3 regions of the Neobacillus sp. MER 74 genome follow, and region 2 is predicted to be linked to each of the others. Evidence: predicted binding sites of a transcription regulator. Region 2 holds the regulator's gene; each other region holds the start of a gene.
What was found. Region 2 encodes Rex, which represses fermentation and respiration genes when NADH is low (regulators of the CRP and FNR family bind a similar motif). Its sites were predicted from a motif close to TTGTGAAATATTTCACAA; they were not measured.

Region 1 (8,345 bases), on a different contig from region 2:
TAAATATTCAACCAAAGCTTCCTTCGTTGCGAATGCCGGCATGCCGTGTGAAGGAAGGCCTGAACTGACAACGGCCTTTTCCGTTTGTCTTCCCATACTGACCACCTGCAGCCCTTTCAATAGTTCAAAGGCATTCAAATCACACTCTCGTAACGCGTTTATAAACAATTCAACCGAGGCACTGCTCGGGAATATCATCGTATTCAACTCTGCTTCATCTAACATTCTTTTAAAAAGAGGCAAAAACTGCTCATCTAGCTCTTTTTTGCTGGTCACCATGACGTCTCTCGCATCCGTCTTTTTTTTCAAAATGCTATCATCTCCGACAATAAGCAATGAGCTGGATTCTTGCATCTCCTCTGCATGGGCGGCTATAAAACCATGCTTCTTAAGTGCATTTTTCGATTTAAGAGAAGCTCCATAGAAGTCCGCACGAATGGTTCGGATATCGACTCCATGATTGACTACCGCAGTAAAAAATTCATCGACACTTTCTGGAGAAGTGAAGAGAATTTTTTCGTAAGAAGCCACCTTGGTTAAATCAACTGGCAGCACGGTTTTTTTCCATTTTGGAAACTCTATGACATCAGCTCCACCATCCATTAATGCTTTTGCTAATTCACTAGAGCCCTCACTTGTACGGGCCAGCAGAATTTGCCTGCCATACAGGGGCAATTTTTCAAACCAACTGATTTTTTCACGGAGGGATATGACTTTACCTACCAGAATAATCGACGGATTACTAAACTTAGCCTCTACGACCTTTTCAGAAATATCAGCCAGCGTCCCTTGCAATGTTTTTTGCCGGCCAAATGTACCCCATTGAATCAAAATAACAGGGGTCGACGATGGTTTCCCGTACGTGATGAGATTTTCGCAAATAAATGGTAAGTTGCCGACGCCCATATAAAATGCGATCGTATCGACACCACGGGCCAGTCCTTCCCAGTCGAGCACTGGTTTTCCCTCTTTCGATTTATCATGGGCAGTGACGACTGCAAATGATTCCGCATATTCACGGTGGGTAACAGGAATGCCTGCATAAAGAGGGGCAGCAATCCCCGATGTAATACCAGGAATGATTTCAAAAGGGATCTCATGTTGGGCCAGGGCTGCTGCTTCTTCGCCCACTCTGCCAAACACACCAGGGTCTCCGCCTTTTAAGCGGACCACCCGATGACCTTCCAGCGCCTTCTCCACCAATAGTTCATTGATATTTCCTTGGCGGATAATATGGCGATTCGGTAATTTTCCGCAGTAAATCAGTTCGCAATCGGCTGGAGCATATTCCAACAATTTTGGATTGGCAAGCCGATCATATAATATGACCTCTGCTTGTTTAATGGCCTCCATGCCTTTTAAAGTGATTAAACGTACGTCCCCTGGCCCTGCTCCTACTAAAAATACTTTTCCTGTCTTCATCCTGCAGCAATCCTTCCCATTTCCTTCTTATCTGACAATAAACACGATATCGTCCTCTAATTCTACCTTAAATGTCCGCACTTGACCTTCATCCGGTGCCTGTACTTTACCATCTTTTAAAGAAATTTTCCAATCATACACGGGGCAATATACATATTCGCCGCTAATAAGCCCTTCTGAAAGAACGCCGCCTTTCGGATGTGGACTGCGATTTTCAATCGCATATACTTCTCCGCTCGTTACTTTAAAAAGCGCAATATTGGTTTCATCGATTTTAAGTGTATAGCCTGACCGAACTTTTAAATTTGAATAGTTTGCTACTGGAATCCGAGTAATTGTTTGAAGCATAATGAATCACTCCCCCACCTTGATTGTATGTTGTGCATAATATTTATCTTGGATTTCCTCACTTTGAATCGCTTCATTCCAAGGCTCAATATATTTTTTCAATGTTTTATCCATGCGCTCGTTTAAAGCCCTTCGCGTTTCTTCGTTAGCGAGCACTTCTCTGACATGTTCTAAACCAACACGTTCTACCCATTTTGACGTACGCTCCAAGTAATTGGCCGTTTCACGGTAATATTGAATATAAGCACCTGTCATTTCCATCACTTCGTCCTGTGTTTTCACCGTACATAACAGGTCACCTGCACGGAGGTCGACGCCGCCGTTACCTGCCACATAAATCTCCCAGCCGCCGTCAATACCGACAAAACCAATGTCTTTAATGCCTGCTTCGGAGCAGTTTCGCGGACAGGCAGATACGCCCATTTTAACTTTATGCGGGGTATCAAGGCGCTCAAATTTCTTTTCTAATTCAATTCCAAGGGCCATCGAATCTTGTGTGCCATAGCGGCAGAATTGTGCACCAACACACGTTTTCACCGTACGAAGTGTTTTACCATAGGCATAACCTGATGGCATGTCCAACTCTTCCCACATGGCTGGCAGGTCTTCTTTTTTCACCCCGAACAAGCCAATTCGCTGCCCGCCTGTCAATTTCACGAGTGGTACTTCATACTTTTCGGCAATCTCAGCAATTTTCTTCAAATCAGCTGCCGTTGTTACCCCGCCATACATCCTTGGGACAACAGAATAAGTTCCATCTTTTTGGATGTTAGCATGCATTTTTTCATTGACGAGACGAGAGTCACGATCATCTTTGTATTCATCCATATGAATCATACCTAAGTAGTAGTTAATGGCAGGACGGCATTTGGTACAGCCCTCCTCATTGTTCCACTCAAGTACGTGCATGACTTCCTTCACACTTGTTAAGCCTTTTTCTTTGATTTCAGCCAACAATTCTTCACGGCTTATTGTAGTGCAGCCACAGATACTTGTTTTTTGAGCTGCCGCTGCATCAAATTGATCTCCAAGTGTGTATGCGAGAATACTGCTAACCATTGGCTTACAGCGACCGCAAGAACGGCCGGCGTTCGTGCAATGGCTCACTTGGTCTAAAGTAGTTAATCCCTGTGTTTTAATCGCTTCAACAATGGCACCTTTTGTGACTCCGTTACAGCCACAAACCAATTCGTCATTTGGCATAGAGGCCACATCATCAGTCTCGCCTTCACCAGTGCATTCGGTATGGAATATTGATACACCGCTGATGTCCTCTTTTTTAGTCAGCATTCGATATAATCTAGTACTGTCTTTTGTGTCACCATATAGGACGATCCCTACAATCAAGTTGTTTCTAGTAAGCACTCGTTTATAGAGACCTTCGTACTCATTGTAGATCATGATCGATTTGGTTGTACCATCCTCAAAGATTTCTCCAGCAGAGAAAAGATCAACGCCCGCTACCTTTAACTGAGTACCTGTAACAGAGCCTTCATATGGGTTCGTTTCGGCACCACAAATGCGGCTGGCAAGGATTTTTCCTTGTTCATATAAAGGCGCAACCAAACCATAAACAATTTCCCGATGCTCCGCACATTCTCCGACTGCATACACATGTGGGACACTCGTTTCCATAAAGTCATTGACGACAATGCCGCGATTTACATAGATGCCGCTGTTTTTTGCCACTTCCGTATTCGACTTAATTCCAATCGCCATGACAACCAAGTCTGCTTCCACTTGTGAGCCATCTTTAAAGCGAAGGCCAGTAACACGCTCGTCACCGAGAATTTCCACCGTTTCCTTTTCCATTAAGAAATTCATGCCTTGTCCTTCAAGTTCCGCCTTAAGTAGTGAGGATGCAACTGGGTCCAACTGGCGCTCCATTAGATGCGGCATTAGATGAACTACATCAACGGTCATTCCTAAGTTCAGCAAGCCTCTTGCAGCTTCTAGTCCGAGTAGTCCTCCGCCGATGACGACAGCCTTTTTATATTGCTGCGCTGCTTTGATCATCATTTCACAATCATGGATATCACGAAACCCTGTCACACCTTGTTTGTCTGCGCCTGCAATTGGCAGAATAAAAGAATTCGAGCCAGTAGCAATGATCAAATCATCATACTCGACTTTCCGGCCAAGATGACTAATTACTCGTTTTGTGTCCACATCAATGCTAACAATGGATTCGCCAGTGTATAATTGAATATTATTTTCTTTATACCAATCTATTGGATTAATAATGATATCTTCAAAGTTTATATCCCCTTGAAGGATATTTGATAGTTTGATCCGATTATAGTTTGGATACGGCTCTTGGCCAAAAATTGTGATCTCTAAGGGTTCAGCAGATACTTTTAGAATCTCCTCAATTGTTCTAACTCCTGCCATCCCGTTCCCGATCATCACTAGTTTTTTCATTTTTGGATCGCTCCTTATATGTTAAATCTATATTTTTAAATATTATAAGATTTTCTTTATAGTTACATTGTAAAGGCTAGTGTTGATAAAAATTGTGAAGTACGTCACATTCTAACTTTAACTTGTGAATAAATTCACATAACTGTCAAAATCTCGCTGTAAACAAAAAAAAATAGCACACATTGTATGCTATTTTGGTTAAACAACTTTTTTCTCTGTTTTTTGTAAAGGGTATGGTTTAACCCATAAATTTATTGATGGTACCAGTACTCCAATGACAGCGACCGGAACAAGTTCCCATAATTCAAGCGGCGGTGTGATGAGTATTCCTGAGATATGAATCAGATACAGGGCGATAAAGTAAGCGATGCTGCCCACACCCCCGGCTAATCGAGAGTATTTTCTAATTAATAAGAAGCTTAATGGAATGAATAATAGCGTGATTGGAACATAGGAGGTAGGGTAACCAACGGAGTAAAAAATGGCTTTTCCGACAAATCGAAATAAGATATATAGTGCTGTCGCCATAACTGGGATCGTATAATCCCGGCAAAAGCGAATAATTAAAATCGTTAGGAGAGCAACCATTAGGATGGAATAGATCGGATATACCCATTCTGGAATGCCGCCAAAAATCTGGGAGGCCGGGTCTGAGATTAATTCAAGGATTTCTTTTGAAGCAATTGACCTTCCATGAATGTATTGATCATAGGAGATCGCACCATTTTCCTGCTGCATATTCGGAAACATTAAGCATTCAAGGAGATACATCGCAAACCAAGTATGAAGGGACTTCCATGACGGTTGAATTTCTCTCGTATGGATAAAATACCCGCGCCATACGCCGATGATCATCATACTCGTTCCGATATAATAAATAAAATGAGTCGGACTCCAGGTAGTTAAATCAATTCCATACGCAATATGGTACGTAAAATCTAAGGGAATGCCAATTAGAAATAAAACATATCCAATGGTAATAAGATTCCTTGAAAATCGGTCCATAAAGTGTGGACTCCGCCACTCTTGTAATAACAAAAAGGCCCCTAAGATAAATCCAATCGTATTGACAATATGGGGAATAGAGTATTCCTCAAATAAATATCTAAAATGATAGGAAGCATCCCATGCAGATCCTATGAATTTCAATAGAAAGGCAAGTACCCACAAACGGTAATATTTCAATGATAACATCTCCCCTCTTTCCCTCATCCAAGCAGGTCGAATATATCCCCAAAGATGGCAATTAGGATATAATTGATGGCTAAAGCAATTGCAAACGTTATTCCCGAGGCTCGAACAGGCTTCTGTCGAAATAATTTATAAATAAATACAATCCCTGCTGTAACAACAAAAACATTACAGAGTAAAAAGGTCCACAGTAAACTTTCACTGTGTTCGACGGTTGTGACGTGAAATAGATACAATGGAATCAATTCTATAATCCCCCATACTTTACTTCCTTTTGCCTACTCCTATTTTATCATTATTTATATGCTAAGGAACTTACTAATTACATAAAATTCTTGCAATGGTTGAATTAGGTAATGTATTTTATAGAAAGTAAGTTTGTTTATGAATGGAGGAATTCCAACTGAAAAAGTCCATAATCGTTATTTCCCTTTTGTACATGGCACTTTTATCTGCTTGTAATCCGATTAAAGTCCCGAAGTCGTCGGGGATGGACCATGGAATGAGTGCCACTCCAACTGATGTCATTCCCACAAAGTCTGAATGGAAAATCGAGGATCATCCCAACGCAAACAAGGAAATACCCATTTCAGTGTTCATTAAGGATGAATCAAATAAACCAATTCAATCGTTTGATACGGTTCATGAGAAAAAAATGCATCTCTTTATTTTTAGTAAGGATTTAGCTTATTTTTCTCACATCCATCCAAATTATAAGGGGAAAGGCGAATTTGCCTTTACCACAAAGTTCCCTGCCGGCGGAGATTATATGCTTCTGTCTGAATTTACTCCTAAGGGTGGAGGGGACCCTAGCGTAGAAAGTCATTGGGTCGAAATTGAGGGGAAGACCACAAAAGAGCAGCCCCTCGTCCCGGATCAGAAGCTGACCAAAGTCGTCGATGGAAAAAAAGTGGCGCTTTCCTTTGACCATTTGATGGCAGGAATGACGGTTCACATGAATTTTACAATAAGTGACGCTGCCAGCGGCCAACCGATTAAAAACTTACAGCCTTATTTAGGCGCCTTGGGGCATGCCGTTGCCATAAGTGATGATGTGGAAAAATATTTGCACATCCATCCGATGACAACGGAAGGAAACGGTCCAAAGGTCACCTTTATGACCGTGTTTCCTGAAAAGGGGATCTATAAGGTGTGGGGCCAGTTTCAACAGGATGGGAAAGTATTTACCGTTCCGTTTGTGATAGATGTGGCAAAGTAAAAACAAACCCCTTCTCGTTCTCGAGAAGGGGTTTCACTTTTATTATTAATACATTTCAGAAGTTGTTTTTGCCTGCATATGAAGCAATAAGTAGTCAGGACCGCCTGCTTTGGAGTCAGTTCCGGACATATTAAAGCCGCCAAATGGCTGATAACCAACAATCGCTCCAGTACAAGAACGGTTGAAGTAAAGATTACCAACATGGAAGTCTTCACGAGCTTGTTCTAGGTGTTCACGATTCGTCGTGATTACCGCACCAGTTAAGCCATACTCTGTGTTGTTGGCAATTTCAATAGCATGAGTGAAGTCTTTCGCTTTTGTAAATCCAACAACTGGACCAAAGATTTCTTCCTGCATGATGCGCGCATCTGGAGCAAGGTCAGCAATTACAGTTGGCTTGATGAAGTAACCCTTAGAATTATCTCCTTCGCCTCCAGCCATTAACTTACCTTCTTGCTTACCGATTTCAACGTATTCCATGATTTTTTTGAACGCATTATTGTCGTTTACTGGACCCATGTATGTTCCTTGTTCTGCAGGGTCACCCACCGTTAATTGGTTCGTTAATTCAACCACGCGGTTTAAGACTGTATCATAAACATCCTCAACGATGACTGCCCGTGAACATGCTGAACATTTTTGACCTGAGAAGCCAAATGCACCGGCAACAATAGATTGTGCTGCAAGTTCAAGATCTGCCTCACTGTCAACGACAATCGTATCTTTTCCGCCCATTTCAGCGATTAAACGCTTCATCCATACTTGACCTGGGTTCACTTTTGAAGAACGTTCGAAAATGCGAAGTCCAACATCACGTGAACCAGTAAAGCTGATAAAGCGAGTATCTTTGTGGTCAACTAAATAATCGCCCACTTCAGCACCACTGCCTGGTACAAAGTTTAAGACGCCCTTAGGAAGACCCGCCTCTTCCATAACTTCCACAAACTTCGCTGCAACTACTGGAGTTGTAGAAGCTGGTTTTAATAGAACCGTGTTCCCAGCTACAATCGCTGCCACAGTCGTACCAGCCATAATCGCTAATGGGAAGTTCCAAGGTGAAATGATAATTCCCACGCCTAGCGGAATATAATTGTAACGGTTAAATTCGTTTGGACGGCTATTTACTGGCACACCATCTTTAATGGCCAGCATTTGGCGTCCATAATATTCAAGGAAGTCAATCGCTTCTGCTGTATCTGCATCAGCTTCTCTCCATGGCTTACCTGCTTCTTTTGTTAAAAGAGCAGAAAACTCATGCTTGCGGCGGCGAATGATCGTTGCTGCTTTAAAAAGTACATCAGCACGAACTTCTGCCTTTGTTTTTTTCCAAGTTTTAAATGCTTCAACGGCTGCTTGCATCGCTTTTTCAGCTAGATCTTGGCTGGCTTTTGACACGCTGCCAATGATTTCTTGCGTATTGGAAGGGTTATAGGAAACGATTTTATCTTCAGTTTTAATTCTTTCTCCGCCAATAACTAGATCGTAATCCTGACCTAAATAACTTTCAACTATTTCTAATCCTTTTAGATAGGCCTGGCGGTTTTCCTCAATTGTAAAATCTGTAAAGGGTTCGTGTTTGTAAGGTTGGACCATTTCTTAAACCTCCTATGTATTAAAAACGTTTACAATCCACTTTTCATTCTAACATGTTTCTTTTCTTTGTAGCAATTGATAGTCAATTCTAAAAATAGAAGGCTTTCCTTGCACAAAAGGCAGTGGATTTTCCTCAAATTTTGTTGTTTTT
Region 2 (8,345 bases):
TCCACCCCTGAATGGCAACCCTATTTTATTACTGTCGGGGTGGGATTTTCGAATGGCATTCATATCCATCACGACAATAAAGTAAACATTTGTAACTTTCCTCATTTCATTTGCATAGCTTTGAATGTCCTTTTCATCGCGTTTCCCACTCATCGCCTCAATCACAAGCGGACTATGTGCAACCATGCGAGCTACACTTCTTGCTTGCTCCGCCTGATTCTTTTCCGTCTCTGAAGCAATTCTGGAACTTATAAGTAAATCCGTTATCAACAGCGAAAAAGTAACCACTACACAAACGAATACAATAATTACTGATTTTAAACTCCATCTGCCCCTTCTCATATTTCCCTCCAGCTGTGCCGGGTGTCAGGCACCATCTTGATCATCCCTTGATGACAATGTAATCATTCAGGTAAGTAAACGCAAAAAAGCTGCAAAGCTTGCTATGACAGAACTTTGCAGCATTGGAAGCTTTCTTTAACTTATCAGTAATATGGCTCCTGCTAAAATAGGGGTCAGGACCATCGCACTTTTTAACACGGGCTGAGGTGCAAAGTCCGTAAACTTGGCCCCGACATAAGAACCAATCATGGTTCCTGCCACCACTTCAAATAACAATGGGAAGTTCAAGTATCCTTGAAAATAATAGCCAGCTCCCCCTGCTAAAGCGATGGGCAGAATAACAAGCATGGTTGTACCCACAGATTGTTTAAGCGTAAGTCCCAAGATTAAAAGCAGTCCGATTTGAATGAACGGTGCAGCACCAATCCCAAATGTCCCAGACAACAACCCGGTAACCAAACCGACTAGCGCTGCTTTCTTAATGAGAAGAAGGTTGCTCGGTTCGTCTTTTTTATAGTTTGCCTTAATTTTTTGAACGATAAACAATCGTACGACCAAGATCAAAGCGGATAGAAACAACATCCCTGCGGTTAACCAATGCAAGGAATGGATGGGAATCAAACCAGCTAGCTTTGAACCAAAATAGGAAGCAATCGACCCAAAGCCTCCGACAATTAGACCCGTTTTAATCGAAATATTTCCTTGTCGAAAATGACTGTACGCACCTGACAAGGTAGTAAACACCATGGCAGCTAAAGATGTCCCTAAAGCGACATGGATGGGAACTCCAAAAACCACTGTTAAAATGGCAATAATAAAGCCAGAACCTCCTGCTCCGACAAATCCTAATAATACCCCAAGTACAAACATAGTCAGCACGACCGCCAACTTCATCCCCTCCAATTGCAAAAACCCTAGATGTCACTCTAGGGAATGTGTGATCTATAATCCCGATAGTAATCGCTTGCAAATAAACTACCTACATCTTAGTCCAGCCCTCAGTATTTTGATAGATTATGTAATTAAAAAAAGCAGGGTATGAAGCATACAAAAGAGCTCTCCACAAATGTTGTGAAAAGCTCTTAACTAAATTACTATTCTTCTTCCTCTAATTCCACCGTCGGATAATGCTTTAAAAAATAAACAAGCGATTGCAGTTCCACTGCTAAGTCAATATGATGGACTCTAATTTGCGGGGGAACATTTAAGCGTGCTGGCGTAAAGTTTAATATTCCCTTTATATTTGCACTCACAAGTCGATCAGTAATCATCTGTGCAACTGGGGCTGGAACCGTTAATATCGCAACGGATATACCTCCCTCAGATAAAACCTTCTCCAATTCATCCATTTGATAAACCGGGACCTCGCGAATTTTCGTTCCCATTTTTTCTGGATCCACATCAAAGGCACATTCTATTTTCGTGTTATTATTCTTTAAAAAATTATAGTTTAAAAATGCTGTGCCCAGATTCCCTACCCCTATTAAAGCAACCTTTGTTAATTCATCCTGGTCCAAGGTTTTACGAAAGAAGGAAATCAAATAATTGACATTATACCCATAACCTTTTTTTCCTAAAGCTCCGAAATAAGAAAAATCGCGGCGAATCGTGGCTGAGTCGACCTTTACGGCTTCACTTAGTTCGGCTGATGAAACCCTTTGCTTACCGGAAGAATGCAGGTTTTTAAGAAATCGGTAATAAAGGGGCAGCCGTTTGGCTGTCGCCTGTGGTATTTTCATTGTTTCATTACTCATAATCTCCCACACCCCATGGATAATTTAGTTAAAAATCATTTAACTTTTTCGTTTCTCTTAAAATCACCATTTTTACCGCCTGTTTTTTCGACAAGATATGTAGGGCCAATCACCATACCTTTATCAACAGCTTTACACATATCATAAACCGTTAAAGCGCATGCTGACGCAGCTGTTAACGCTTCCATTTCTACACCTGTATTCCCCTTGGTTTTAACGGCTGCCGATATATTTAAGCGATAATTCTCTTCTGTGTCCTGCTCCCAGGAAAAAGATATATTAACCCCCGTTAAGGGGATCGGATGACACATCGGAATCAAATCCCACGTCTTCTTTGCTGCCATGACCGCAGCTACCTGTGCCACTGCTAAGACATCACCTTTTTTTATCGCGTGATTCGTAATTCTATCGTAAATTTCTTTCCTAACTGTAATACTGGAATGAGCAAGTGCCGTCCGTGCTGTTTCTGGCTTATCACTGACATCGACCATTTTTGCTCGGCCTTCTTCATTAAAATGCGTTAATTCTGCCATATAAATAATCCTCCCTTCAAATCATACACTATTTTTCCTTATCTGTCTGTGAAACTTTGAACGAAATTCAAGGTTTTTGCCGATTTAACACCTTCATCCACCTAATCTGCGCCTCAGTTTATTGCCGATATACGGGGAATAAGGTACACTAAACCTATGTAATAGAGGTGAAAAAGAATGATTTTGTTACAGGTTAATCAACTACAAAAATATTATGGTGCTGACCTAATTTTATCGAATATTAAATTAGAATTACAAACTCGAGACCGTGTGGCTCTAGTTGGTCGCAACGGGGCAGGAAAATCAACATTATTGAAGATTATTGCTGGCCACTTGTCACATGATGGCGGTGAAATCATCAAACCAAAAGAAGTAATGATTGGCTATTTAGCCCAAAATACTGGTTTAGAGTCCACTTTGTCGATATGGGACGAGATGTTGACTGTATTTGAACCGCTGCGTTTAATGGAAAAGTCACTTCGGGCCCTTGAAGAGCAAATGGCCGATCCTAATGTATTTGATGATACTGGAAGATACGAGAGAATCCTAAAAGAGTACGACCATCTTCAAGTGAAATTTAAGGAGCAGGGTGGATATCAATACGAGGCAGAGCTCCGTTCTGTACTCCATGGGTTAAATTTCCCTGATAAATCCTTGATGATATCAAGTTTAAGCGGCGGACAGAAAACGCGTCTTGCCCTTGGTAAACTGCTATTAACTAAGCCTGATATCTTAATATTGGACGAGCCGACCAACCATCTTGATATTGATACCCTGTCCTGGCTGGAGCAATATTTACAAAGTTATCACGGGGCCATTTTGATTGTTTCCCATGACCGCTATTTTTTAGATAAGGTGGTTACGCAGGTATATGAAGTGTCCCGCAAGCAAATTCAACGATTCACAGGCAACTATAGTGCCTACCTAGATCAAAAAGCGGCCAATTATGAGCGTGATTTAAAGCTTTTTGAAAAGCAACAGCAAGAGGTGGCAGATCTTCAGGATTTTATCAACCGGAATTTGGCACGTGCATCAACGACCAAACGAGCCCAAAGCCGCCGCAAAAAGTTAGAGAAGATGGAACTGATGGACCGCCCCTTAGGAGATGAAAAATCGGCAAACTTCTCGTTTGAAATTGAAAAACAAAGCGGCAATGACGTGTTAACGGTCGATTCCCTTGCTGTCGGTTATCAGGGCGAAAAGGTCTCAGAAGCCATTTCATTTCGTGCCTATAAAGGAGAAAGCATTGCCTTAGTTGGCCCAAATGGAATTGGTAAATCAACCTTATTAAAAACAATTATTAAAAAGCTTCCTGCCCTAGACGGAACCATTCTCTATGGAACAAACCTTTCCATCGGATATTACGATCAGGAACAGGCTGAATTAACTTCCAATAAGCGTGTTTTGAATGAACTCTGGGATGATTACCCGTTAAAAAACGAAAAAGAGATTCGAACGGTTCTTGGTAATTTCTTATTTTCCGGTGATGATGTCTTAAAAATTGTCTCCACTTTAAGCGGCGGGGAGAAAGCTCGACTTGCTTTAGCTAAGCTTATGTTGGAAAAAGCCAATGTTCTAATTTTAGATGAGCCCACCAACCATTTGGATTTAGATAGCAAGGAAGTTCTTGAGAATGCATTAATCGATTACCCTGGCACAATTCTTTTTGTCTCCCATGACAGGTACTTTATTAACCGAATTGCCACAAAGGTCTTGGAACTGAGCCGCCATGGCAGTACAGAGTATTTAGGGGATTATGATTATTATGTAGAGAAGAAATTGGAGCAGGAGGAGCTTGCTGCCCTGGCGCTGGCGGATATTCAAAAAGGGTCTGCACAAATGGAAGCATTTGAGAAAAATACTTATCAACAGGATAAGGAAAGCAAGAAACAAGAACGTCAGCGAAAACGGAAATTAGAAGAAGTGGAACAAAGAATTGAAGAACTGGAAGAGCAAATTCAGGAATTCGAACAGCAGTTATGTGATCCAGATATCTTTCAAAATCATGAAAGAGTATTAGAAATCAACATAAAAAATGAAAAAGCCAAGGCTGAACTCGAGCAACTAATGGAAGCATGGGCGGAATTGGCAGAGTAAAAACCGAGCAGTGCTTGGTTTTTTCTTTTTGGCTGTGTTAAAGGTTAATGTTGATTTTGGCACTCTGTTGCTCTTCGTTCCAGGCACGAAGACTCCTGTGGGAGTACGGGGCAGGGGATACCCCGCAGGAGCAAAGCGACGAGGAGGCTCCCGGGCACGCCCGCGAACCGCTTGTGCCTGGAACAGAAATCAACAGACAAGTTTAACACAGCCTTCTTTATAATAAGACATATATCGACAACATTCGATATAAACACCTTTTAAAAAAATTATTCACTTTTCCACAAGCTTATTCACATTGTGAACAGAGTATTCCCAATGATATTTTTAGTTTTCCACAATATCCACAATAACTATCCCACTTATCCACATTATACACAGAAAACAATCCACTTATCCACATTTAAGATTATTTTGATGGAAGTTCAAAAATTCTTATCAACAAAAAAACTCTTCTTATCCAGAAGAGTTTCTAATTATATAATTCAATATCTAATCCAGGATTGGCGTTTAACGTCAAATTTGCTCGAATTCCCTTTTCAAACATCACACTTCCAGCAGCAGCGATCATTGCTGCATTATCTGTACATAGTGATAATGGCGGGATGACTAATTCAATCCCAGGTTTCTTGGAAAAAACCTTCTCTAACGCCTGTCTAAGTCCTTTATTCGCTGCAACCCCGCCCGCTACCAATACTTGCTCTACGCCGTATTCTGTGACCGCTCTTTCTGTTTTTGTGACTAAAACTTCAATGACGCTTTCTTGAAAACTTGCAGCTAGGTCTTCAGGGGCGATCACCTCACCTCGTTGCTCCGCATTATGGACCGTATTAATAACAGCGGATTTTAAACCACTAAAACTAAAATCATAGGAGCCTTCCTCCAGCCATGCCCGAGGTAAGTTAATCGTCGGATTTCCAGACTGAGCCAGGCGGTCAATATGAGGGCCTCCAGGGTACGGCATATTTAATGTGCGGGCTACCTTATCGTAGGCTTCCCCTGCAGCATCATCTCTAGTTTCCCCAATCACTTCAAAATGGCCATGTTCCTTCATATACACCAGTTCTGTATGCCCGCCAGAAACGACAAGAGCGAGGAGCGGGAATTTCATTTCGGTTACCAGCCGATTTGCATAAATATGGCCGGCAATATGGTGAACAGGAACGAGTGGTTTGTTCTCAGCAAAAGCTAATGCTTTCGCGGCATTTACCCCAATTAAAAGGGCACCGACCAGCCCAGGGCCCTCTGTGACAGCAATCGCATCAATCTCAGCAAACGAAATATTAGCTTGCTTTAAGGCTTCCTCGGTAACAATGGTGATTTGTTCAACATGGTGGCGGGAAGCAATCTCTGGCACAACACCACCAAAACGTTTATGACTTTCAATTTGAGATGCCACAACATTTGCCACAATCTCACGGCCGTTTTTAATGATTGCGACAGCCGTTTCATCACAACTTGTTTCAATTCCCATAATCCATTGATCTTTTATCATAAATTTACCCACATCACTAAACCATCTTCCTGATTATCTGAATAATAATTTTTACGGATTCCTCCATTTTGAAAGCCTAGCTTTCGATAAAGAGACTGTGCCACATGATTGGTCACACGTACTTCAAGTGTCATGGTCTTTGCTCCCATCTCCCGGGCTACTGACATCATTTTTTGCAATATAGCTTCCCCCAGCTTCCGGCCCCTATATTCAGGCAAGATTGCTACATTCGTCACATGGGCCTCGTCAATGACAATCCACGCTCCGCAGTATCCAAGAATTTTATTATTTTCTTCTAAAACGATATAAACAGCAAATCGATTATTGTGTAATTCATTATAGAAAGCTTCACGACTCCATGGGGTCGTAAAAGATGCATGCTCTACTTCTAAGATCTGATCAATATCCTCTTCCCTCATATTACGAAAAACAAATGAATCTACCATAACTCTCTATTCCTATCCATTTCATATTTTTCCTTTCGCTTCTAACCATTTCGCTTCAGCCTCAGCTAAACGAATATAATTTGGGACAAAAGAATGTATGTCCTCTCCAGGTTTATCCTTGCCAAGAAGGGCAAGCTCTGATGGACGAGGATTATGTTCTGTGATCGCTGCAAAAACAGCCTGTGATTCCAAATGGTCAGCGATTGTTGCTTGATGGAGTAATAAATCATTTCCGATAAATAATATAGATTTACCGGCTCCTTTTAGAGACTCTGCCCAATCGGCTAACATGACCAAGCGATCCTCTTTAACTGTTAGGAATTCACTGCCATGATTTTGGTATAATCCCGTATATACTTGTCCCCTTCTAGCATCAAAGAGAGGCGAAACATAGCCATCAAAATAACGGCTGACACCTGATGCTAGAATTTCAAGGCTGGAAATACCGACAAGTGGAATGTTTAGGGTCCATGCTAACGTTTTAGCAATAGTTACCCCAATTCTAACTCCTGTATAAGAGCCTGGCCCCTTGGCTACGACAATCTTCGTTAAATCTGCAGGCACCCGCTCACAATCCTTCATCAGTGTTTGAATAGCAGGCATAATCCGAACAGAATGGTTCTTTTTTAAATTGGTTATATATTCTCCAAGTACTTGATTCTCTTCAATAAGCGCTACTCCTAAGGCATAGTTAGAAGTATCAATCGCTAATATCGTCATGAAAAAATCTCCTTACATAATTGCTCATATCTTTTTCCTCTCGGGGCGAAAACCATTCTTCTTTGATCCCCTTCTTCACGATACAAGTAGATGGTCAGTCTTTCCTCGGGAAGCTGCTCCCCAATTAAATGTGCCCATTCTACTACCGTTACTCCATCTCCTTCAAAGTACTCATCAAACCCCAGGTCTTCAAATGCATCTGCCACCCGGTAGACATCCATATGATATAATGGCAGGTTTCCTTTATATTCTTTAATAATGGTAAATGTCGGGCTATTAACGGTTTTCTTAATTTCTAAGCCTTTAGCCAACCCCTTTGTGAAAGTTGTTTTTCCTGCACCTAAATCACCTTCCAGTGCAATGACATCTCCCGGTTTTAAGAGTCCAGCCAATCTTTCGGCAAACTGAGAAGTCTCCTCAGAATCCGTTGTCATACGTTCATATTGTTTCATTCGATCACCTTTTTATTTTAACATCGTAGCACATATCTTCATTTTACCTTATTTATCTGCAAAAAAACCTTAGGATTTCTCCTAAGGTGCCTATTTCATATGTAGTTTACCTGATTTTTTACAATTGAGCAAAAAAAGGCATAAAAAAAGACGAAACTTTGTTTCGTACTCATTTTACAATATAAATGGCGGTCCGGACGGGACTCGAACCCGCGACCTCCTGCGTGACAGGCAGGCATTCTAACCAACTGAACTACCGGACCAGAGTACTTTCAAGCAATGCTTGAAAATAACTTAATTGCGGGGACAGGATTTGAACCTGCGACCTTCGGGTTATGAGCCCGACGAGCTACCAGACTGCTCCACCCCGCGACGATTAAATTAGTGCACCATAATATTATATTACTAAATCAAATAATTATACATGGTTTTTTAAAACCGCCTGGCAACGTCCTACTCTCACAGGGACGCGTGTCCCAACTACCATCGGCGCTGAGAAGCTTAAC
Region 3 (8,345 bases), on a different contig from region 2:
AGCGTTCGTCCTGAGCCAGGATCAAACTCTCCAAGAAAGTTGATTAGCTCATTTGTTACGTTGGCTCATGTTCTAACTATATATAATAGAAGAAACATGATTAATATTGTTTGTTTGCACGATTTTGTTTGTTTAGTTTTCAAAGAACAATTCATTATGTCAGAAGCGACATTTATTATTATATCAACTCTCTATCGTTATGTCAATATAATAATTTATCTTTTTTTGAAATCACTTTTAACGAATTAACTTCCGTTACAAGCAACTTTTATATCATAACACTGTCGGTTTACTTATGCAACAAAAAGTTTTTCTTTTTTCTCCTTCCTTCTATTGAGACGGTTCTTATGTTTCTTTTAGCAGAATAATGTCAACCAGAATCGTTCCCATGGTCACAAAAAAGAGAGGTTTCTAATTAGATAGAAACACTCCCTATTAAAATTACGAACATGTACATTTAAATACGCAGCAAAAACTTCTGCATCTTTTGCGTTCATGATAATCATCTTTTTGCTTATCATGTTGAGTATCCTTTTCTTTTCCCTTAAACCCCCACCAAATGACGGACGGGCGGCATTCGTATTTTTCCTTACAATCCATAACCCATTTTCCTCCTAAAAAATGATTTATTTATATATAGTTTATTAAGAGCAAGAAAAATGGGTTGGACGAACACCCTGCCCGTATCCTTTTTCTAGAAAATTCACCTGGCAATTTCTCGTATTTTATACTGGGAGTAATGAAAACACCAGAACCAGTCCATCGCATCTCCCGGGGGATGACAGCGCATTCATTCATATAATATTTTGTTTGTAAAGGCTTTCAATTGAAGGTTCATATTACTGTCACATTTATTGTGAAATTATTCACAATCTAGTGTTATACTAACCTCATCAAGTTATTAATTACCAAAAAATCACTAATAGATTAGTACAAGTTTAAACCCACTGAAAAAGGAGATTGATCATCATGGAAAACAGAAATAAAAAAGTAAACCGGGTTGTCTTAGTTGGAACTGGTGCAGTCGGTTGTAGTTATGCCTATTCTATGATTAATCAAGGAGTTGCGGAAGAATTAGTTCTCATTGATGTGAACGAGGCCAAATCAGAAGGCGAAGCGATGGATCTTAACCACGGAATCCCATTTGCACCATCACCTATCCATGTTTGGAGCGGTTCTTATCAAGATTGTGCACAGGCCGACTTAGTTGTAATTACCGCAGGCTTAGCACAAAAGCCTGGTGAAACACGCTTGGAGTTAGTGGAAAAGAACACGAAAATTTTTAAACAAATCGTAAAAAACATTATGGCAAGTGGATTTGACGGGATCTTCTTGGTCGCAACCAACCCTGTCGACATTTTAACCTACGTGACTTGGAAAGAGTCCGGGCTGCCGAAAGAACGTGTGATTGGTTCTGGTACCGTCCTAGATTCTGCGCGTCTCCGCTTTGCGCTTGGTCAGCATTTCAACATGGATACTAGAAACGTTCATGCTTATATTATTGGAGAACACGGAGATACTGAACTTCCCGTTTGGAGCCGTGCGGCAGTAGGTGTCGAACGACTGGAAGAACTCCCAGCTGAAAAACTAAACAAAGAATCTTTAGAAGAAATTTTCGTGAATGTCCGTGATGCTGCTTATCACATTATTGAGCGAAAAGGTGCAACGTACTATGGAATCGGAATGTCTCTCGTTCGAATTACGAAGGCCATTTTAAATAATGAAAACTGTATCCTGACAGTTTCTTCTTATCTAGATGGACATTATAGACAAAATGATGTGTTTATCGGGGTGCCTGCAGTCATTAACCGCGGCGGAATCCGTGAAGTCCTTGAAATTGAGTTAAATGAAAAAGAAAAAGAACAATTTAGCCACTCCGTTAACGTATTAAAGGAAACGATGAAACCCGTAATCTAGGCATTGCTGCAAGCACTCCATTTTTTCAATGAAAAGATGAAATCACTATTGAAAGCAGATGAAGATATGGAAACGATCAATCATACAAAAAAAGGTTATTTTATGATGGCGGTATTGTGGCTGGCTTATGTAACCTTTGCCATGAACTGGGTGGCGGGCTCTTCATTGACCCCTCAAATAACCGAAACGTTTTTCGGTGGGCCGGTGGATCCTATTATATCTCAATTAGTGAATTATTCGATTACGACCGCACGTGTATTTGCGAACATCTTAGCAGCGCTAGTGCTCATGAAATTAGGGCCGAAAAAAGCAGCAGGCACAGCAATTGGCCTGTTAATGATGGGACTTGTTGCGATTTACCTGCCTAATTACTGGGCCTATACCGCAGCCCGGATGGTCATGGCCGTAGGTGGCTCGATGGTGATTGTCTACATGAACCCCATCGTCGCTCACTATGTTAAAAATTCAAATGTAAAACTGCGCATTAATGCGGCCAATACCGTTGCTTATAATGCGGGGGCCTTTATTGTTGCCGTCTTATTTACGGTTTTTGCTAAGCAAATGGTGGCCAACTGGCGTTTAACCTTAACGTTATTTGCTTCGTTAACGATTTTGTTTTTTATCGGTTGGCTTTGGAAGGCAGAGACCTTTGAAACAAAAGATAGCGGTGGAAAATCTGAAAAATATGGGTACAGAGACGCTCTTAAGGACGGATTCCTTTGGCGCTACGGTCTAGCGTTCGCTTCCTTTTTAACGCTGTATGTATTATCGCTAGTAAGCTTTAAAGCCATATTTGATCAATATACCTTGTTAAACGGCTCGGTTACGAACCTATTAATCTCAGGTTTCGGTATACTTGGTACCTTTGCAGGGATTCGAATCGGGAATAAAGGGGTAGCGCGGAAACCGATTCTCCTATTTTCAGGTATCGTCATGGTGGGAGCCTTTGCCCTAGCGCTCGTTTTTGCAAATAAAGTTCCGTTACTCTCTTACACGCTCATTTCAATCTCTGGATTTGCGATGTATATCCAGTACCCAATCTTTTTGAATCTGCCCCATGAATTAAAAGGGATGACGCCACAAAGATTGACAATTATGTTCGGCTTATTCTGGGCCATCGCCTATGCGGGCCAAACCATTGCGACGATCGTGTGGAGCTTTATCTTAGGCGCTTCCGGATACACGGCCGCCATGATCTTCTTTATCGCCGTGTCTAGTTTGTACATCTTCTTGGTGGCAACCTTTCCGGAAACCAGACAAAAGGAAGCAGCTGTAAGGACAGCAGCATAAGTGGGTAGGAGTACGGGGACGGTTCTTGTACTTCAAATTGAGGATATATACTAAAGCAATAACGGTTATTAACCAACAACCCCCCTTTGCCTAATAGCGAAAGGGGGTTTGTTTTTGAGGAAGCAAGAGAATCCCTCGCTTCCTAAAAGATACTTTCTTCATATTCCTTTATTTTATTGATACGATTTGCGTGTCTGCCACCTTCTAAAGGGGTTGTTAACCATATTTTTGCAATATCGCGAGCTAAGCCTGGACCGATGACACGTTCTCCCATCGCTAAGATATTGGAATTGTTATGCTCTCTTGTGGCCTTAGCACTAAACGTATCGTGCACCAGTGCACAACGTATTCCCTTTACTTTGTTTGCCGAAATACTCATTCCAATCCCAGTGCCACAAATTAAGATACCTCTATCTACTTCACCACTTGCTACCTTTTCCGCAACAGGAATAGCATAATCTGGATAATCAACGGAGGCTTCACAGTCACACCCTAAATCTAAGTACTCCATTTTCATCTCTTCTAGTAATGAGATAATCTCATTTCGAATCTTAATACCACCATGATCAGATGCAATAGCAACTCTCATTTTATTACCTCCCAATTGTCCAATGACGTTAATCTTCTTTCTTATACTGGGAACAATCCTGACACATGCCATACCACGTTTTAACGCCTTCTGTACTTCCAACAATGTCTATTACTTCTTCACACACTTGACATATAATCGTACCTTGTTTTTCAATTAGTTTCTCTCCCATCAGTCGCTTCCCCCTTAACACTTTTGTTAAATAAAAACTGATTGATCCAAACACCAATAAAGGGATATACCTTTTCTAACATAAAAGCTTTTCTAGTACTCTATATTTATCCTGCTTATCGGCTATCTCGGAATTTACGTATCTAAGTTCTTTATGAATGATTTTATTTTCTTTCATTCCAACTGCTAGACCCGAATATCCATTCATCAACAGTTCCACTGCCTTAACGCCCATATTACTTGCTAATACCCGATCAAATGCGGATGCATTTCCCCCTCTTTGGATGAACCCTAATGAGGTAGTTCTTACACTAATGTTTAACTTCTTTTCAATGTAGTGCTGCATGTCCTGCAAATCATACATTCTTTCGGTAACGATAACGAGGTTATCATTTCTTCCATTACTCATTCTTAAACGTAATTTTGAACAGATAGAATATAAATCTAATGGTTCTTCTGGAGTAGAGATGATTTCTCCTCCACCTGCTAAAGCAGAATATAAAGCTAAATCGCCGCAATATCTTCCCATCACTTCGACAATCGTTGTTTTATCATGAGAATAATCAGTATCTTTAATTTTACTAATACACTCTAATACGGTATTTAAAGTGGTATCAAATCCTATTGAATAATCTGTATAAGCTAAATCATTGTCAATGGTTCCAGGTATCCCAATCACATTTATACCTAGTTTATGTAACTTTTCGGCTCCTTTTAAAGATCCTTCCCCACCTATGACAATCAAGGAATCGATATCCAAATTTTTTAATCTATTAAGAGCCTTCTTTCGTCCGGATTCTTCCATGAATTCTAAGGATCTTGACGTTTTTAACATCGTTCCGCCTCGATCGGCAATATCTTCTACCTCTTGGGATGTTAATTTATGAATTTTACCATCAATTAAACCTTGGAATCCGCCCTCTATCCCCATTACTTCCACATGATAGTGACTTGCTGCTTTTACTACTGCCCAAATAGCAGCATTCATTCCCGGGGCATCGCCGCCACTTGTTAGGACCCCTAGTTTTTTCATGACCCATACACTTCCTGCAAAATTCAGATTTTATTGAATGTTTAGATCCTGTAATGACAGTTTTCATTAACTAGATTTTTTCAATTTATATTCGGCACTCTTGCTCTCTGCCTTACCTGACTGCTTTACCAAGGAAACAACAATAACAGAACTTATTATCATACTGACGCCTAAGAAAATCATACTGCTATGAAAGGAGCCTGTTGTATCCTTAATATAACCTACAATGTAAGGTCCAAAGAATCCACCCAGATTTCCTATACTGTTAATGAGAGCAATAGCTCCTGCTGCTGCTGCTCCAGTTAAGAAAGAAGGCGGGATCGCCCAAAATGGAGCGTATGCCCCAAATGCTCCACATAGAGCAATGGTTAGAAATACAAATGATAAGACTACACTTGAATTAGAAATATAACTGCTAATAATCATTGCAAAAGCACTTATCGATAAACATACAGCAACATGCAAGCGTCTCTCGTTTTTCTTGTCTGAAGAATTCCCAACTAGAATCATCGTTACCATGGCACAAACATACATAAGTCCTAAAATCCAACCTATACTTTGATTACTTAGAGCTGTAGTCTCAGATAACCCTTTTGAGATGGTTGGTAAAAACATGTTAATTCCGTAATAGCCAACCATCCAGCAAAAATATCCTGCCGATAAGATAAGAACATCACGGTCTTTTAATGCCTGCAAGAATGTGTAGTGCTTTACCTGCTGTTTTTCAAGTCTCTCTTTTGTTGTAACGTCAATTAACCATTTTTTCTCGTCTTTGTTCAACCATTTTATATCTTCAATGCGATCATCAAGATAGAAAAAACAAATAATGCCTAAGATTAATGCCGGAATCGCTTCCAAAATAAACAGCCATTGCCAGCCGGCCAAACTCAACCAGTTGACACTCATCAAAAAAGTAGAGAGTGGAGCACCTAACGCATTTGCACCTGGAATCGCCACCATGAATCCTGCAATAGCTTTTGCATGATGTTTCGTTTGATAAAAACCACTTAAATAGGCAACCATACATGGATAAAAACTAGCTTCAGCAACTCCCAAGAGAAACCGTGCAATATAAAACTCCATTGGTGTTTTTACAAAAGCTACTAATATGGCAAGGATGGCCCATGTAACCATGATTCTACTAATCCATTTTCTTGCTCCTACCTTTGCCATCATTGCGCTGGCCGGTACTTCTAAAAGGAAATAACCAAGGAAAAAGATTCCTGCTCCAAATCCAAAAATTGCATTTGAAAAGCCTAGATCTTTGTTCATTTGCAGGGCAGCAAATCCAATATTCACCCTATCAAGAATGGATATAGTAAAACAAAGAAACAGAAATGGAATTAATCTTAACGTAACTTTTTTAGTAGTTGAACGCTCTAATGCAAACTGATCCAAAATAATTCCCCCTTGTGTTGTTGTCCCTTCCTTACTCCAAGCATCATCTAATTAAAGGTTATAGGGAATTAAATTGTCCCTAAAAAAATAGTTCCCCTAAGAGAGTTTTAAAATTACTAGTATTGAAATTTGTAAACCTATACATCAAACGCTTTCAAAAAACCTTAAATTTACTCCTTCAACACAAATAGATTTGGCGACTCTCCAATCCTTCTATTATATAAATGTAAAAGTTCTGCATAGTCGCTCTCTATACACTTTGTCTACTTGTATGCTAAGTTACCTTTTTTTGCATTAAGTATATCTTTGCATGTAAGGGTTGTCAATAATCCTTTAGGAGTGGAAACTGAATTGGTCTAATCTTTCCAGTACCGATCATATAAGTTTTTCATATGTTTATTCATGACTTCGACTGCTTCTATTTCGTTGTGATCCTCAATGGCTTTTATAAGTAATTGATGCTCATAAAAATTCGTGTCTCGATAATCCGGTCGAGTGACAGTTCGATCTCGAATAAATTTCCACATTTCTTGTTGTTTCATTGCATTACTTATAGCCGCCATAATGTTAATAAATAAGTCATTATGAGAGGCCTTTGCAATACTAAAATGTAATTTGTGGTCTGTTTCTGGTACATAAACACCAGCCATGGTTTCTTTCTCCATCTCTTTGATGGTCGAATAAAGTTCCTTTATATCTTCATCAGTTGCTCTTTGAGCGGCAAATTTTATAATAAGAGGCTCAATATTCATCCTTACTTCCACAATATCCTCTGGAGATATCGATTTAAAGAAAATGGCCGATTCAGAATGATCAGGTGTAATCTGATTACTTTTCACATAAACTCCTTCACCTTGACGGGAATATACAATACCATTCAACTCTAATGCACTAAGGGCCTGTCGAATGGGAACACGGCTTACACCGAATAGTTCGCACAGCTCTCTTTCAGCAGGCAGTTTATCACCTTTTTTAAATGAACCCAATTCAATTTCAGAAAGGATTTGATAATAAATTTGCATATATAATTTCTTACTGGCCACTGGATTAAAATTAATATCAATCACTCCTCTCCGTCTAGTGTTCAATGAAATTGCACAGGCATTCCTGACTGGAATGCCTGTACAGTAAGGATTAGATTAATCCATGTGTGAACCGCCATTAATATCAATTTCTTCTCCTGTTATGTAGGAGGCTTCTTTTGAAACTAAGAAGGCAATCGTTGCCGCAATCTCTTCCGTCTCACCTGGTCTTCCCATTGGAATTCCGTCGATTACTTTCTTTGCTTGATCTTCAGGAAGGGACTTCCAAATGTCTGTATTAACAAGACCTGGTGCTACACAGTTTACGGTAATTCCATCAAGAGCTACTTCACGAGCGAGATTTTTTGAAAATCCTAATACGGCAGCCTTTGAGGCAGAATAGTGCGGCCCGCCAAATACTCCGCCTCCTCGTTTAGCGGAAACGGAGGATAGGCTAACAATTCGGCCAAACTTTTGTTCTTTCATCGTTTTTAGTACGGCTTGCGTGCATAAGAATAGACCAAACATGTTAACATTAAATACTCGGTTGATGTCCTCATAGGTCATATCTTCAACGGTTACCTTTTGTGAAATTCCAGCATTATTGACAAGGATATCAATTCTGCCAAAGGTTTGTAGAACCTTTTCTACCATCGCCTCATTCGATTCTTTGCTGGTGACATTTAATTCAACACCTAAAGCTTTTCCGCCCGCTTCCTCAATTGCATGAACGGTATCCTGAATTCCATCAGCATTAAGGTCAGCGACAACTACTGCTGCCCCCTGTTTTGCAAGGGTTAAAGCAATGGTCCGTCCAATCCCCTTTTTTGAACCACTGCCTGTAACGATCGCCACTCGATTATCTAATTCAAACATGTTTCTTCTCTCCTCGGTAGTTTATTAGTTATTGAGTAAATTTTTTGCT

Region 1: a site for Rex is predicted at 4,314-4,331, ahead of nirB (nitrite reductase large subunit NirB). Genes of this name have one in related genera too.
Region 3: a site for Rex is predicted at 855-872, ahead of M3610_RS20125 (L-lactate dehydrogenase). Genes of this name have one in related genera too.

What each region holds. Positions count from the first base shown of each region.
Region 1 covers NZ_JAMAUV010000032.1:10,027-18,371, forward strand. Annotated here, with positions in the region: gene cobA (uroporphyrinogen-III C-methyltransferase) at 1-1,422, opposite strand, end outside; gene nirD (nitrite reductase small subunit NirD) at 1,450-1,770, opposite strand; gene nirB (nitrite reductase large subunit NirB) at 1,777-4,191, opposite strand; gene M3610_RS25535 (hypothetical protein) at 4,390-5,376, opposite strand; gene M3610_RS25540 (hypothetical protein) at 5,400-5,627, opposite strand; gene M3610_RS25545 (hypothetical protein) at 5,771-6,601, shown strand; gene pruA (L-glutamate gamma-semialdehyde dehydrogenase) at 6,647-8,194, opposite strand.
Region 2 covers NZ_JAMAUV010000030.1:62-8,406, reverse strand. Annotated here, with positions in the region: gene dcuS (DcuS/MalK family sensor histidine kinase) at 1-342, opposite strand, end outside; gene M3610_RS25025 (sulfite exporter TauE/SafE family protein) at 478-1,230, opposite strand; gene M3610_RS25020 (redox-sensing transcriptional repressor Rex) at 1,437-2,096, opposite strand; gene moaC (cyclic pyranopterin monophosphate synthase MoaC) at 2,132-2,629, opposite strand; gene M3610_RS25010 (ABC transporter ATP-binding protein) at 2,807-4,726, shown strand; gene M3610_RS25005 (hypothetical protein) at 4,755-4,949, shown strand; gene tsaD (tRNA (adenosine(37)-N6)-threonylcarbamoyltransferase complex transferase subunit TsaD) at 5,199-6,221, opposite strand; gene rimI (ribosomal protein S18-alanine N-acetyltransferase) at 6,218-6,667, opposite strand; gene tsaB (tRNA (adenosine(37)-N6)-threonylcarbamoyltransferase complex dimerization subunit type 1 TsaB) at 6,689-7,387, opposite strand; gene tsaE (tRNA (adenosine(37)-N6)-threonylcarbamoyltransferase complex ATPase subunit type 1 TsaE) at 7,384-7,839, opposite strand; tRNA gene M3610_RS24980 (tRNA-Asp) at 8,026-8,102, opposite strand; tRNA gene M3610_RS24975 (tRNA-Met) at 8,138-8,211, opposite strand; rRNA gene rrf (5S ribosomal RNA) at 8,280-8,345, opposite strand, start outside.
Region 3 covers NZ_JAMAUV010000014.1:102,867-111,211, reverse strand. Annotated here, with positions in the region: partial or broken rRNA gene M3610_RS20130 (16S ribosomal RNA) at 1-37, opposite strand, end outside; gene M3610_RS20125 (L-lactate dehydrogenase) at 970-1,917, shown strand; gene M3610_RS20120 (MFS transporter) at 1,966-3,207, shown strand; gene rpiB (ribose 5-phosphate isomerase B) at 3,350-3,796, opposite strand; gene M3610_RS20110 (GapA-binding peptide SR1P) at 3,825-3,968, opposite strand; gene pfkA (6-phosphofructokinase) at 4,044-5,000, opposite strand; gene M3610_RS20100 (MFS transporter) at 5,067-6,398, opposite strand; gene M3610_RS20095 (FadR/GntR family transcriptional regulator) at 6,755-7,465, opposite strand; gene M3610_RS20090 (SDR family NAD(P)-dependent oxidoreductase) at 7,538-8,296, opposite strand; gene M3610_RS20085 (transketolase family protein) at 8,321-8,345, opposite strand, start outside.